DNA from 3 places in the Desulfitibacter alkalitolerans DSM 16504 genome. Region 2 is predicted to be linked to each of the others. Evidence: riboswitches for the same ligand, from Rfam matches in the RefSeq annotation. Region 2 holds a riboswitch; each other region holds the start of a gene.
What was found. A riboswitch is a leader RNA that binds a small molecule or an ion and turns the genes downstream of it on or off. The one in region 2 is predicted to bind cobalamin.
Positions count from the first base shown of each region.

Region 1: it holds a riboswitch for cobalamin, as region 2 does, so the genes downstream of both, cobT (nicotinate-nucleotide--dimethylbenzimidazole phosphoribosyltransferase) here and K364_RS0117455 (energy-coupling factor ABC transporter permease) in region 2, are expected to answer to the same signal.
Region 3: it holds a riboswitch for cobalamin, as region 2 does, so the genes downstream of both, thiC (phosphomethylpyrimidine synthase ThiC) here and K364_RS0117455 (energy-coupling factor ABC transporter permease) in region 2, are expected to answer to the same signal.

Region 1 covers NZ_KK211103.1:30,053-35,363, forward strand. Annotated here, with positions in the region: gene K364_RS25820 (PAS domain S-box protein) at 1-1,536, opposite strand, end outside; gene cobT (nicotinate-nucleotide--dimethylbenzimidazole phosphoribosyltransferase) at 1,683-2,738, opposite strand; cobalamin riboswitch at 2,814-2,992, opposite strand; gene K364_RS0116605 (hypothetical protein) at 3,117-3,851, opposite strand; tRNA gene K364_RS0116610 (tRNA-Phe) at 4,009-4,084, opposite strand; tRNA gene K364_RS0116615 (tRNA-Glu) at 4,090-4,164, opposite strand; tRNA gene K364_RS0116620 (tRNA-Lys) at 4,179-4,254, opposite strand; gene K364_RS0116625 (FadR/GntR family transcriptional regulator) at 4,357-5,058, opposite strand; gene ldhH (L-lactate dehydrogenase (quinone) large subunit LdhH) at 5,237-5,311, opposite strand, start outside.
Region 2 covers NZ_KK211103.1:198,467-203,777, forward strand. Annotated here, with positions in the region: gene K364_RS24660 (precorrin-6A/cobalt-precorrin-6A reductase) at 1-341, opposite strand, end outside; gene K364_RS0117440 (energy-coupling factor ABC transporter ATP-binding protein) at 421-1,272, opposite strand; gene cbiQ (cobalt ECF transporter T component CbiQ) at 1,274-2,047, opposite strand; gene K364_RS0117450 (energy-coupling factor ABC transporter substrate-binding protein) at 2,044-2,334, opposite strand; gene K364_RS0117455 (energy-coupling factor ABC transporter permease) at 2,368-3,090, opposite strand; cobalamin riboswitch at 3,438-3,630, opposite strand; gene scfB (thioether cross-link-forming SCIFF peptide maturase) at 3,747-5,159, opposite strand; gene K364_RS0117465 (TlpA family protein disulfide reductase) at 5,192-5,311, opposite strand, start outside.
Region 3 covers NZ_KK211102.1:16,616-21,926, reverse strand. Annotated here, with positions in the region: gene purF (amidophosphoribosyltransferase) at 1-129, opposite strand, end outside; gene bzaB (B12 lower ligand biosynthesis ThiC-like protein BzaB) at 186-1,472, opposite strand; gene thiC (phosphomethylpyrimidine synthase ThiC) at 1,608-2,909, opposite strand; cobalamin riboswitch at 3,054-3,255, opposite strand; gene K364_RS24240 (glycoside hydrolase family 25 protein) at 3,452-4,138, opposite strand; gene hydA (dihydropyrimidinase) at 4,322-5,311, opposite strand, start outside.

The sequences.
Region 1 (5,311 bases), 170 kb from region 2:
GGGGACGCCTTTTATTTGTACATGTATGGGGCGACCAGATTTTGAATATCTAGTTGTTTCTAAACATATTGGCTTTCCATTACAAACATTTTTCGTAATTTCCTTTGCCTCGGCTAATTTTTCTCCAGGAGCCAACAATAAATCAATGTTTTTGCCCCTGACTTCTTCCAAACCAAACCCAAATACTCTTTCAAACTCACTATTTACTTCAATAATTTCATGATTCTTATTCAATAAAGCAATAGCTTCAAAGGAGTTTCTAAATAATGTCTCAAAGCACTGTTTCTGATACCGTAATTCCTTCTCGGCTTTTTTACGCTCTGTAACATCTCTAAAGGATTCAATTGCTCCTGCAATGTTGCCATCCTTGTCTCTAAGGGGAGTTGCTTTAGCCCAAAGATAGGCACCTGAATCACCAATTGCCGGGCAAAAGACCTCGCCTATTAAAGATCCATCCTTCACTCTTTCCATGTATGAATATCCTCTGGCCAGTTCTTGGTTATAATTTAATACCATGTCTATTAGTATGGGTCTTCTTGAGTTAAAAAATGGCAGGGCGTATTCATAATTGCCTTTGCCAATGATGCTTTCAGCCTTGATACCAGTAAGTCCTTCAATAGCCTTATTCCATAACAAAACCTTTCCGTATTTATTTATAACAAAAGTAGCCTCAGGCAGCGAATTGATAATATCAGCCATTTTTCTTTCCGATTCCTCAAGGGCTACCTCTGCGCGCTTTCGTTCATCTATATTTTCTATAGCAGTACTTAAATACTTGAAATTACCTTCAGCATCTTTTACAAGTGAAATGTTTAAACGACCCCAGATAATCTGCCCATCTTTTCTAACATACCTTTTATCAATACAGTAGTTCTCAATTTCACCGGTTATTAATGAGTTGTACAAATGTATATCCTTTTGCAAATCCTCATAATATGAAAACTTAGAAAAATGCATCCTGGACATTTCTTCAACTGTATAACCCAAGAAATTGCACAATGTCTCATTTGCTGTCAATGTATAGCCCTTAATATCAGAAACACCAATTCCTACTGATACATTTTGAAAAAAGGAGCGATATTTTTCTTCACTTTCTCTAAGAGCATTTTCAACTTGTTTTTGAGGTGTAATATCTGAATAAATACCGTAGCCTGCAACCACTTCTTCATTTATTATAATTGGTATTCCTTTAACAATAACGTTAACTGGCTTATTTCCCTTTCCATATCTTACAGTTTCAAAAGAATTAGATTTGCCTGATAATATCTCTTTAGAAGTTTCTACTGCCCTTGCATACTCATGAAGATATGTCTCATTTTCTAATTCACCTACTAACACATCCTCAATTTTTTTGCCCCTGATTTCATCAATATGGTAATCAAAAAGCTCTGTAAATCTGCTATTGATTTCTACTATTCTGTTTTCTCTATCAAAGTATACAATGGCATCAGTCGCATTTTTGAAAAGGGCTTCAAAGTGCTTATTTTCTAACATAAAAATTCCGGTATCATCCTTCTTTTTTTGTGTAGAAGACATTTATTTATCACCCAGCCTTAATTAAACAAAAACACATTATCTGAGAATTCTACATTATTTTCTAATAACCTTGTTTCTTTGAGAAGTTTTTCTGGGATTACGTAAAAAAATGGCAACAAACTGATTTGTCGCCATTTTCATAAGCCTTATTCTTTGTTACTAACCCCTGCTTCTTCAAAGGTAGCCATTTCATGGATTATCTTAACAGCTGCTTCTATTAGATGAAAAGCTAAAGCTGCTCCTGTACCCTCTCCTAACCTTAAATCCAAGTACAAAACAGGCTGTAGGCCCATGAAATCTAACATGATTTTGTGTCCCGGTTCTTGAGATAAATGGGAAGCAAGCATATATTCTTTGCATTCCTTCTTCATGTTATAAGCCACTAAAGCCGCTGCTGTTGAAATGAAACCATCTATAACAACCGGCACCCTTCTTGCTGAAGCTCCGAGAATCACACCTGTTAAGGCGGCAATCTCCAATCCACCAACCTTTTTTAAAACATCTAGTGCATCTGTTGGATCTGGATTGTTAACTTCCAGGGCTTTTTTAATTACCTGCTGTTTTTTTATCAGCCCATGGTCATCAACCCCAGTACCTCTACCAGTAATAAACTCCACATCTTTCCCACTAAAGCATGCAAGAATGGCACTGCTTGGAGTAGTATTTCCTATCCCCATTTCCCCAGTTCCTATCAATGCTGCACCTTTATCAATTTCTTCATTTACCAGCTTAATACCCACTTCAATGGCAGCTACTGCCTCTTCCTCTGTCATGGCTGGCCCCTTTGCCATATTCCTTGTACCAGGTCTGACCCTGCAATTATTTAAGTCCGGATGGTCTATTGGCTCCCCGGCTACTCCCACATCTGTAACAACTACCCTGGCTCCAGCATGGTTAGATAAGACATTTATTGCCGCACCATTATACAAGAAATTAAGTACCATCTGGGGTGTCACTTCCTGGGGAAAAGCACTAACACCTTCTTCTACCACCCCATGATCACCTGCCATTGTCATTACCACCTTATCCCCTAGTGTTGGAAGGGGATTTTCCTGAATCTGTGCTAGCTGTACGACAATTTTCTCCAGCACCCCCAAACTCCCAGGTGGTTTAGTTAGATTGTCTAACCTTTTCTGAGTTTCTTCTCCCATGGCTGGATTAGTTTTAACAATGCTTTCAAGGGTTTCTTTGAATAGTTTCACTTTGTTTACCTCCTCCTTTTAATGTATAAAAAAAGTTCCCAAGCTTAACAGCTCAAGAACTTTTCCATCATCCTTAAAGACCTAATGCTTTAGGCAGGTTTCCTGACTCCCGATTCAAACGCCTGTGGCCAGCCTTCCCAGAGAAACCTCCAGTGACATAACCTGACTCATCGATTACAGTGGCGGGACCGTACTGGAATCTAACCAGTTTCCCTTTTACCCCATATCTGGGCACCTAATACATTAAATATTCATTTATTGACATTATAATATTGTTGACCATCAATTTCAATATATTTTGAACACCATTATTTTGGGCATCATTCATTATCTCTCTATTATTTTCAAAAAGCTTTGATTATGGGCAATCTCCAAAGTTTATTTATAGTTAGCACAAGGCCCAATACATTTTCCACATACATCTGCAAAACCAATGGCACTGTGCTCATCAGCTACTTTTAGGAGCCTTTCATAACATAAAGGTTTATTAATACTATTTTCAGTTAATGCCCCAACTGGGCAGTTTTTTACACACTTCAAGCAGCCCTTTCCTTCATAAAACAGACAATATTCCTTAGCAGGCTTTACTGTTGGTTCTATAAAGTGGCTAATAGCAATACTGCCAAATCTGCCTGCACATCCAACTGGAGTTATTAGCATTTTATTAACTCCAAATGTACCCAGACCTGCGATGTAGGCAATACTCCTATGAGACCAGGCAGCTGTAAGAGTTTTTTCGTCAAAGTTATGTGTAGCCTTTTGATAAGCAGTTTCAATTCCTAAAGCATTAAGCCTCTCACTTAATAATATGCATATTTCATTTATTAAAGAATTGGCATTAATATATGCACTTGCCCATTTTTCTGAGACCCTGACTCCATCTCTATTGGATCGTGCTATTTCTATATTAAAGGGAACATAAAAAGTTACAATGGTTTTGACATTTTTTAATAGGTCCTCGGGCATTAAGTGATGAGGATGTAATTTTTTTAGTTCCAGGAACAAAGGGTCATTTGGATTGGCATATCCTATTAAGGGTTCCCTGAAGCCAAAGGGACTTTTCTGAACGGCTTCAATTATTGTACACTCAATGGCTGCTCTAATTTTATCCATAATGTTCTCTCCCATATTTAATATCCTTACTACCTATTATACAACCATACAGATTTTATAAAAAGCCTTATTTACCAATGTAATATTATTTCTCAGCAGTTAAAGCAGGTAAAAAAATAAGACAAGAGAAACGTCACCTTGTCTTGTTTTTGTTTGATGGTGCCTCGGGGCGGAATCGAACCACCGACACGAGGATTTTCAGTCCTCTGCTCTACCGACTGAGCTACCGAGGCATATATGGTGACCCGTAGGGGACTCGAACCCCTGTTACCGGCGTGAAAGGCCGGTGTCTTAACCGCTTGACCAACGGGCCATTTTAAAATTAAATGGTGAGCCATCCGCGACTCGAACGCGGGACACCCTGATTAAAAGTCAGGTGCTCTACCGACTGAGCTAATGGCTCTCATGTCAACAAGTCACAAGTGTACACTACTAAATCCAAAGTGTCAATAGAAAAATGTTTTAAATAATTTCATTATATTTCAAATCATCCATTTAAAGCAGCCTACTCTGATATCATATTATTTTCTACCATTAAAAGATGTTCAAACATTCTTTTACGAGCTTCCATTGAGTCACCATTTTTTATAGCTTCATAAATACCCTCATGAGCATCTAAAAGTGTTTGGGGCATTCTTTCTGTTGAATACAGCTTTTGGCGACTGGTGCGCATGGTATTTTCAATGGTATCTGATACAGTATTCATAAGCCTAGTTAATAAAACATTTTGTGAAGCCTGGGCAACTGTATAATGGAACTTCCAATCCGCCTTTTCACCAATTTCTGATTGATCAACATCTCGCTTCATTTCATCCAGGGCTTCCCTCATCTTTGCCAGGTCCTCTTCATCACGTCTCATTGCCGCCAGACCAGCCGCTTCTACCTCTAATCCTTTACGTACCTCTAAGATTTCAATGACAGTATCCCTTTCCATCAACAAAACTAACGCAAGGGGTTCAATAATTGAATCAATGCTTGTCTGCTTAATAAAAGTGCCTTCACCAGATTTAATTTCAACCAGACCCATTAAATGTAAGGCACTTAAAGCCTCCCTCACTGATGCACGGCTAACCTTAAGTCTGTCTGCCATCTCTCTTTCCGATGGCAATCTATCACCTGGTTTTAGGTTTCCTTCAGTAATCATTGCCTTAATCTGTTCTACAATTTGCTCATAAATTTTTCTGGGTTTTATTGGTTTGAATTGCATTAAGCATACCCCTCATCTTACCTTTAGTTTAGTAATAATTTTTCTTACATTCTTCTTTTTAAAGTTTAGCATTTCCTCATGTCAACGTCTATATTAAAATTCACCCTAATAAAGGTAATATTGAGCACAAAAGAAAAAACTGCCCTGAAAAGTTTATACTTAACAGGGCATGATGTGTTTAGTATTTACCGTCTAATATTTGTGCCGTGTGTAATACCTTTGTATTAGATTTTTTAACATCTAAACCACCCCG
Region 2 (5,311 bases):
ATAGCTTCCTCAAAGGAATAGACTGTTTTTATTAAAGGACTGCTGGGAAGCTCCAATTCCTCTCTTAAAAAACGAATATATCTTGGTTTGTTTGCCAGGGCAGAGAGCATGCTGTGGTAGTTATTGCTATTTTCCAAATCAGCATCCACCACACATTTTACTTTAGAAAAGTCAATCAAATGGAAAGTCTCAGCGTCAACTAAGCATTCATCAAATGATAATTTTTTAAGATTCTCCCTGCTGGTCCGTGTTTTAGCCAGAATTCTCAGCTCATGGCCTTGAGCAGCAATTTTTTCAGCAATTTCTATTCCTTCCCTTACACCTACCAAAAGAAAAATCATTTAAGCCACCCCAATTAAGGAATAATAAAGTACATCTAAGAGCAAAAAACTAATAACCCCCAGTTGGGACTAAATAGTTCTACGCGCGTGCGCGTTTAATTAATGAAAAAATTTGAAAAAGTTCTTGCTTATTCTTGGGAGGGTTAGATTCTAAATCTACTAATTCACATTTCTTTAAATAATCCCAGATATCAAGTATTACCGGTGTTTCCATACAGGAGCTGCTTACCCATGCATTATTAGAAAATACCTCAAAGGGAGTTCCTTTACCCAATATCCTTCCTTTGTCCAGTATAAATATGGTGTCTGCCCATGAATATGCCATATTAACATCATGTGTCGAAATAAGAATAGTTTTTCCATCTTGATGCAGTTGATTAAGCACATTTATCATTATCTTTGAATTGCAAGGGTCTAGTCCTGCAGTTGGCTCATCACAAACAACCATTTCCGGTTCCATAACTAATACCCCTGCCAAAGCAACCATTTTTTTTTGACCCACACTTAAAAAATGAGTTGGTTTATGAAATAAATTGTCAATACCAAGCTGCTCACCGACCTGATGTATTCTTTTTAATGCTGCTTCTCTAGGAACACCAATGTTCATTAGGCCAAAAGAGATATCCTGGATAACACTTGCAGAGAAAAGCTGGTTATCAGGATTTTGAAAAAGAATACCTACTAATTTCTTGATATTATTTAAAAAACTTTTTTGATATGTATATTGTTCACCTTTATAAAACATCTCCCCAGAGGTTGGTTTTAATAATCCATTTAAATGTAAAAGCAGAGTTGATTTTCCAGCGCCATTTGGCCCCAAAATTGCTGCCCTGGTATTAAGCTCTATGGCCATATTAACTCCCTGCAGTGCATTAGTTCCATCACTATACTGATAAGATAAATTTTTGGCTTCAATAATATTTTTTGGCAACCTAAAACCTCCCAATGAAGTATGTTAGAACAATTACGGCATCAAAGGCTAATATCCCAGCAAGGTTTCTTTTTTTAGGCTGATATTCTTCCTCAATAACCCTTAATTCACCATTAAACCCTCTAGAAAGAAGCGCATTGTATGTTTCATCAGTATTTTTAATACATTTAATAAACAAATTAGAGCACAGGTAAGAAAGTGACTTGAGCTTACCCATAAAGCCATTATAACCACACCTGGATACTTGTGAAATGTAAATATTATTGGCTGTTTTAAAAAATACAAAAATATTATTGTAAATAAGGACCATTAAGTCAATTATGATATCTGGAACCATAAGCTTGCGAAGAACATAGATAATCTGAGTCATTGGTGTGGTAAGTGCCAGGAAGTACAAACATGTCACTGCTGCATTAGCTCTAAAAAATAGGTTGATTGAGCTTAATAAAGTTTCATTTGTTACGCCAATCCATAAAGAACCAATTTTAAATGACAGCAAAAAATTTAAGGGTGTAATGGTAATACTCACAGCAACTGCAGCACATCCTATTATCAGAAACCCCATTGGCAGCAGCATTAATTTTAAAAAGGTTTTATAATTTACCCTGGCCACTATAATTATTATCAGCGACATTATAATGGCAACAAAAACAGAAATGACTATGGAGTTAAGAATAAGGACCAGGGCCATGGTTAGAAGAGCAAACATGAACTTTTCTCCGGGGTGAACATCCCGGAGAAAAGAAAAATAAGCATATTGATCAATGTGTGTCATGCAGCATTACACCCACTTCTTTTTTGACCAATTCTATAACCCAGATAAAAACAGATAAACCCCGCACCAATGGCGGCCTGCAGTGCAAACAGCAGGCTTTCAATTTCTCCCCCTGGAGGCTCCCATACAGAAGCAAACCATGGTTCATAATTAGGATTTATTTCTCCAACTGCTTCTTCTGCTAACCCATCCGCACCTTCAAACTCTGTACCAAAGTTAATTATCAAAGGGACAATAATTAATCCAATTAGCAACAACATCAATAAAACATTATTTTTACCAGACACTAGAAGTCACCACCCTTAAACAAAAATTAGGAATCAAGAAATATTTAGCCCCTCTATCTCTTGCTTACTGTATGTGTAAAGTAAATTTAGAACCATAACTGTTAAAATTCCTTCAATTATGGAAATGGGAATCTGAGTAAGTCCAAAGACACCCACAAATTTTATCCATGACGCGTAAATGCCACCAACCTCAGAGGGATGGGCTAATGCTAACTGTAAAGCTGTCACCATATAGGTGGCAAAGCTTCCAATTGCTGCTCCAAAAAAAATTGATGCCCATCTGGGAGCTCCAAGCTTTTTTAAAACTATGTAAAATCCATATGTAACAAAGGGACCCACAATTGCCATTGAAAAAACATTTGCACCAAGGGTTGTTAGTCCTCCATGGGCTAAAAGAACAGCTTGAAATACCAGAACTATCAAACCTATAACAACCATAATAGTTGGCCCGAAAAGAATAGTCCCTAGACCCATGCCTGTAGCATGTGACGAACTCCCAGTAATAGAAGGAAGTTTTAAAGCCGACATTACAAAGGTGAAAGCACCAGCAAAAGCAACAAGCAAAATTGTTTTTGGATTTTCCTTAACAAGCCTGTTAATATATCGAATCCCTAGGATTAAAAATGGCAGCATTATTATTGACCAAAACCCTGCCCATCCCATGGGCAAAAACCCCTCCATAATATGCATTGCAGCTGCTTCCTCAGGAATAATAAACAAACATAATAGTACTGCTAATCCAGTTAATAACCTCATATAAATTCACTCCCCCATTTTTATTCAATACTCTTAATCCAATCCATTCAAAACCTATCAGCAGCAAAATACATAAAAAAACAGCACCAAACTAATCACCTCACAATAGATGAATTAGAATAGGCTGTGTACTGGCTATAGTGTCATCATATGCATAAGCTATCTTAAGCATATTCCCCTTACAGTCATAGGCTCGGACTTTCACCGATTTATTTTAAGCTTAATCCCTCAGGATAAGCACCTAACATTATTTACTTTAGAACCATGGATATAAAACAAAAACCTGTACCACATGGGATACAGGAATATAACGAAATTATTTCATACGCCCATACACCGTGGGTACGACAAGAAATACTAAACAAGCAGGTATCCTGACTTAGGCTCATCATTTCTTTAGCACCTTCCCAGACTCCCTAAAGAGTTAAACCCAGTGGCATATTGCTAAGAAATTCACCATTACAGTGGCGGGACCGTGCTGGAATTACACCAGCTTCCCATTTAATTTCCATTATGGAAACTTGTTTAATACCATATTTAATTAATAATTATTCTATCATGATATTTGGATAATTTCAATTTCTATTTCAATTCATTTTAAAAAAACTATTGCATTTGAGCAAACTATTGCATTATTGCATTTTTAGATTTAAGTCCTATCGCTCATTAGCTATTCTTTCACTTACATACAAATAGATTGCTGCTTCTAATCTAACTTTCTGCAAAAAGCACCCCATTTGGTAAGGCTTTTCTATTATTCCATTATTGGCAGCTGCATTGGCATGGCAGCCACCGCTGCATAGATATCTAGCCCAACAGCTTTTACATTCTTCCTTGTTATAAATATGGGCTTTTTTAAAACCCTCAACTAGCTCACTGTTAACTACGCCTTGAAATAAATCCCCCAAACGATATTCTTCTTTGCCAACAAATTGATGGCATGGATACAGGTCACCCTCCGGCGTCACTGCAAGATACTGAAAGCCTGCACCGCAACCAGTTAATCTTTTGGGTAAACATGGGCCCCTCTCCAGATCCACATTATAATGAAAGAAATTGAAGGGTTTCCCTGCTGCTTTTCTTTTTAGATATTCTCTGGCCAGTCTGGCATACTCATTTTTTAGCCTTTCCTTATCCTTTTCTTGAAAGGCAAACGCCTCAGCAGAATTGGCTACTACTGGTTCTAAAGAAATTTCAGTATAACCCTCATCGGCTAAAAACAAGACGTCTTCTGCAAAATCCAGGTTGTTCCTTGTAAAGGTTCCCCTAACATAGTAGTTTTCACCCTTGCGAGAATTCACGAGGGATTTTATCTTTGGTGATATTAGATCGTAGCTTCCATCTCCGGAAGGTACTGGCCGCATTTTATCATGAATTGCTTTTCGACCATCTATACTCAATACCACACTAATATTTTCCCTGTTTAAGAACTCTTCCTTTTCCTGATTTAAAAGTAATCCATTTGTAGTTAAGGTAAACCTGAAGGTTTTACCCTTTTGGGAAGCCTTTTGTTTTCCATATTCAACTAGTTTTTTAACTGTATCCCAGTTTAGTAAAGGCTCCCCCCCAAAAAAGTCCACTTCGCATGTGGGCCTATTCCCGGAATTATCAATAAGAAAGTCTAAAGCTCTTTTTCCTACCTCTAAGCTCATGCTGTTTTTTGGACCACCAAAGTTACCTTTGCCTGCAAAGCAATAGGAACAAGCAAGATTACAGTCATGGGAAATATGTAGGCACAAGGATTTAATTACATTTTCCAATTTACTTACAACACTTTCCTGGGATATGGTACTTGCCCCAAAAAGGGTACCCTCCTCAACCAGGGAATAAAGCTCTTGCAAAGCTTCATCAACAACTACATTAGAGTACTTTTCTAACTGTTTCCTAAAAAGCTTTTCATTGGCGCCGCTGTTTTTTAAGGCATCCAAAGTACTCCACATTATCTCATCTAATATATGAACACTTCCACTATTTACGTCAAACAAAATATATAAGTCCTCATAAGCAAAGAAGTGAATCTCTGTCTCCATTTGCCCAAGTGCTGCCTTTTCCAAAAAAAAGTCTATCATTAATAAAAAACCCCCATTTGCTGTCTCTCTAATCACATGTTATTAAGCCAATTATTTAATGTCTTAAGATCTATTGGTCCTTCAACACTTTCAACCAGCTCCCCATTAGGATTTAACAAAAAGTTAGCTGGTATAAATCTAGATGGAAAATA
Region 3 (5,311 bases), on a different contig from region 2:
TCCCCGGTGCTGTAGGGCATAGAGGCCATAATATGTTAGCTGAGCGGCATCTACATCTATACCGGGGGCATAGATGCCAAATACACCACATTCTTCTTTAGGCTTATCATGAAGAATTCTACTAAACATACAATCTCCCCCCATTTGATTTGGCTGGAAAAGGGACAAACCTGCTTATTCCCCTGCTAGCCAATGCCAAAATATCTGGCAGCAGCGGCAGCTGCACAATCAGGACCACATACAGCGCAAACACAGGGAGCATTACCTTTGTTTTTGGCTCTTGCTTCCAGTAGGCTGCTGGAGTTTAGAGCAAGTTCAATTTGTTTATCCATATCAAGGGCAACCCTGGCTTTTGCCATTTGCAGATTTCTATCCCATGCACCTTTTCTTCCCCTTGCAATATCCGCTGCTTGAGCTGCTATCTTGATAGCTTTTACACCTGTTCTAACATCCTCCTCATTTGGCAGACCCAGATGTTCGGCAGGAGTCAAATAACACAAGAAATCAGCACCGCACATTGCTGCATAAGCTCCTCCAATTGCACCGGTAATATGGTCATAACCAGGTGCTATGTCTGCAGCCAAAAATCCCAGAACATAATAGGGAACATTATAGCAGAGTCTTTTTTGAAGAAGAATGGTGGACTCAATATGGTTTAAGGGAACATGGCCTGGACCTTCCACCATAACTTGTACTCCAGCTTCCAATGCTCTTTTTACTAGATCGCCGGCCAGCATCAATCCCTTAAGCTGCACCTGGTCAAGAGAATCAGCAGTACAACCTGGTCGAACTGCGTCTCCAACACTAAAAACTACATCATACTCCTTCATAATTGCCAGCAGGCGGTCAAAATGTTCTAGTAGCGGATTTTCCTTTTGGTTGTGAAACATCCAACCTGTTAGGAAGGAACCTCCACGGCTGACCACTTCAGTAACCCTGCCGGTTTTTTGAAGGGTTTTCAGCACATCTAAGCTCAAGGCACTGTGAATAGCCATAAAATCAAGGCCGTCAGCTGCTTGTTTTTCAATTGTGTCAAGTATGTCATCAGGTCTCATTTCCACCACGCTTCCATATTTATGAATGGCTTCAACTCCAGCCTGATAGAGAGGTACACTTCCTACAGCCACCCTTGCCAGGGACAGGGTCTGTCTTCTCATGGCATCAATATCTCCGCCTGTACTCAAATCCATGAAGGAGTTGCATCCTGCTTCCTCGGCGGCTTTTAGCTTTCTAGCTTCCATTTCAGCCTGAGACCTATCACTTGAAGTGCCTATAAGAGCATTTACTTTAATATCTAATCCCTTGCCAATTCCACAAATCCTGGAACGGCTGCGGTTCTTGTTTTTAGGGATAACAATTGTTCCCTCGGCAACACCTTGACGAATGAATTTAACATCTACATTTTCCTGAATAGCTACTTTTTCCATTTCTTCAGTGATTTTTCCAGCTCGTGCTTTTAACATTTGAGTCATTATTAATCACCCCTTCTTTTAACTAACTATTTAAACATGCATTTCATATCTGAGAGTACAACGACCTCTTAGCCATTTATTTAAACCGTGGAATTTATCATAAATAATAATTTCTTCTAATATTAAGAGCTACATTTAGCATGCATGTTTAGTATCAGTATTTAAATACTTGGAGATTATCTCCATGGCACAGTATTGTCCGCACATGCTGCATTTGGAGGAGAAATCATCACTTCTTTCTTTCCAGATTAGTTTTGCGGTAGTAGGATCAATGGCCAGGGAAATCTGTTTATCCCAGTCAAGGGCTTTTCTGGCAATGGACATCTCAAGATCCCAGTTTACAGCAGCAGGCATTCCCTTGGCCAGGTCCCCACAGTGGGCAGCAATACGGGCAGCTACTACTCCTTCTCGAACCTGATTAGCATTGGGAATACCAAGATGCTCGGCAGGTGTTACATAACAGATGAAGTCTGCACCGGCCCATGAGCTTACTGCACCGCCAATGGCTGCACTTATGTGATCATGACCCACACCTGTATCCGTTACAAGGGGACCAAATACAAAATATGGAGCATTTTTACATAGTCCCTTCTGAAGTTCAATGGTCGTTTTTATCTGGTTAAGTGGAACATGTCCTGGGCCCTTAACCATAACCTGAACACCAGCATCTCTTGTTCTTTGTACCAGTTCCCCCAGTACTACCAATTCTTGAACCTGTGCACCGTCTAAGGAATCAGCCAGGCAGCCAGGTCTCATGCTGTCAGCAAAGCTTAGAGCTACATCGTAGTTCTTGGCAATTTCCAGAACCCTGTCAAAGTATTCATATAAGGGATTTTCCCTCTGGTTATGTACCATCCACCCTATGAGATGAGATCCTCCGTAGCTTACAAGGGGATCAATTCTACCTTCTCTTTTTGCACGCTCTATAATAGCCATGGTGGTGCCACAATGAAGTGCTAAAAAGGCCACTCCTTCAGCCGCTTGAGCTTCAATTACTTCAAAAAGATCATCTGCTGTCATTTTAAGAGATGATCCATATTTAATACCAGCATTAGCAAGGGCCTGATATAAGGGAAGTGTACCTACCGGTTTAGAAACTGCAGATAAAACTTCCTTACGCATTGCATCAATCTCACCTGTTACACTCAAGTCCATTATGGCATCTGTGCCGGCATCAACAGCTGCCCTGATTTTTTCCAATTCATTTTCAATACTTGCATCTTTCCCATATAGACCTACACTTGCACTAACCTTGGTTTTAAGTCCGGCACCTACTGCCAGGGGTACTGCATTAGTGTGATTAGCATTTTTAAGTATGACAATTTTACCTTCAGCTACTCCCTGTCTGATAAATTCAGGACTGACTTTTTCTTGTGCTGCCACCTGCTCCATTTCTCTGGTGACAATACCATTTTGAGCATTTCTCAGTAAAGACATTGCTTTTACCTCCTTGGTTTTTAATATTAAAAAGTCCCCAACCTTAGATAGAAAAAATAAAAGTCCCCAGCCAAAATAAAAATCTGGCTGAAGACTTTACCATCATCCTCAATGCTGCAGTTGTCTGTCTCTATTCCCGAGAGACTTTCCTCTTGCAAACAGGCAGGTTTCCTGACTTCCGTATCATTGCGGCTTTACTCCTTCCCATTCTCCTTATCCCAAAGGGCGTGAAGAACAGTGGATATTTGTAAAGCAGCTCTCCGGTTACAGTGGCGGGACCGTTTGGGACTTGCACCCAATTCCCTTTTGACCTCCATCTGGAGGCACCAATTTGCACATAGCAGTTTATTAACTTTATCAACATTTTAATTTCCACTACTGGAAATGTCAAGAAATTTCTATTATTTTTCCTATCACCTTCCAGATGTTCGTTATGCCTGCCCAACAAATACTTAAGATGAATAGAATTATTATTAGATTTGATGGAGCCAGAGCTCTATTCTGGGAAGATGAAGCAGGTTAAGATGCACATAGGATAAGTACTAGCAGCTCCTAATCAGATCTGGCACAGCCCAGTTTAAATCAACATTTCCCTTGATGCCTTTCACCTTTCCTGAATTGGTGTACTGCCATGCTGTCCATCTGGCCCAACCACCTGCATTGTCAGGATATTCCGGGTTACCCCTTGCATGGGGATACATTGCAATCCAAAGGGGCATATGAGCAAGGATAAAGCCATGGGCAGGATGATTAAAATTGTTATGTTCTTTGATAAAATAGCTTCCAGTATAAAGCATTAAAGCTCTGCCAGTATTCTCTGTAAAATAGCGGTCAAATGAGGCAGCCCACTCTAAAATTTCATGGGTAGCTGCTTTGGAGTCTTTTTTGGCCGGCGGTACCTCTAAGTCCAAAACCGGAAGTATGTCACCAACTCTATTTTTCCCAAAGCCTTCTGCCATGGTTTTGATAAAATGCTTCGCTTCTTCAATAGCCCCCTGTTTGGTTGGATTATTGTCTGGCCTGGCAAAGTGGTATGCACCTGTTGGGATGTTTGCTGCTAATGCTCCCCTTGCATTACTTATAAATCTGGGATCGGTATATGTTCTTCCTTCAGTAGATTTAATATAGGCAAAGCTTATATTAGCTTTTTTTACAGAATGCCAATCTATTTCCCCCTGCCAATGGGAAACATCTATTCCGTGTAAACAGCTTGCACTTGCCTTTTGCAATTGGAAACCTCTTAGTATAAAAGCTTAGATACATTAATACATCATATATTTTTAGCGTCATTTTGTTACAAAAAGTATCTGAAAGGTTTGAATTAAATATTTAGTATACTGATTATATACTGCTATATACTGTTTGGAGCGTTACCATTATTTTACCTTAATGGCATTTTAGCGTATCACTGCCTAGACATATTGGGGCTGTTTTCTTCTGATAAACTGCCCAAAGCCTTTTTCCCCTAAAAACTGACCATTTTCTACTATTATATTGCCCCTTAATATAGTTGTACTTGGGTAACCCTGAACCTCAATTCCTTCATAAGGTGAATAGTCACTGCCCATATGAAGGGTATCTGTGCCTAGACGAACCTTTTTGTTCGGGTCAAAAATGACAATATCTGCGTCAGTACCAACAGTTAAGGTGCCCTTGTTTGGATACATGCCAAAGATTTTAGCCGGGTTATGACACAGCACCTCTACGAGCTTGTTAAGGGAAATCCTATTGTGATTTACTCCAAAGTGATGCATTAACGGCAATAAGGTCTCTGTACCAGGAATACCAGGGGGCACATCCTTGAAGGATTCCTTGCCTTTATCCTTTTGTGCTGTTGTAAATGAGCAGTGGTCTGTGCTGACTACTGATATGGAACCTTCCTGAATGCCTTCCCAGAGCTTATCCTGATCTGTTTTTTTCCTAAGGGGTGGCGTGGCAATATGATAATGGCCGTTGGTTTCTAGATATTTATCATCATTTAGAACCAGATATTGCGGACAGGTTTCAGCCATTATGGGCACCCCCCTGCTTCTGGCCTGCCTGATAATCTCTGCTCCCTCTGACGTAGAAAGGTGCACTATATACAACAAGCTATTAGTATACCCGGCAAATAAAGCGGCTTTGGAAACTGCTTCTGCCTCGGCAATATTAGGTCTGCTTAAAGGGTGATATTCAGGAGCTAGCTTGCCCTCTGCTATATTCTTTTCAGTGAAATATTCACACAGGTAATCATTCTCAGCATGGAGTATAACCATGCCCTTGCTGGCATGGGCTTTCCTAATTGTTTCCAAAAGTTCTCCATCTTCAACTAAAAAACCTGTTTTTTTATAGGTGGTAAAAAGTTTAAGAGTAGAGTACCCATCCATTACCACATCAGGTATTGCATTAAAGGAGTCCTGGCT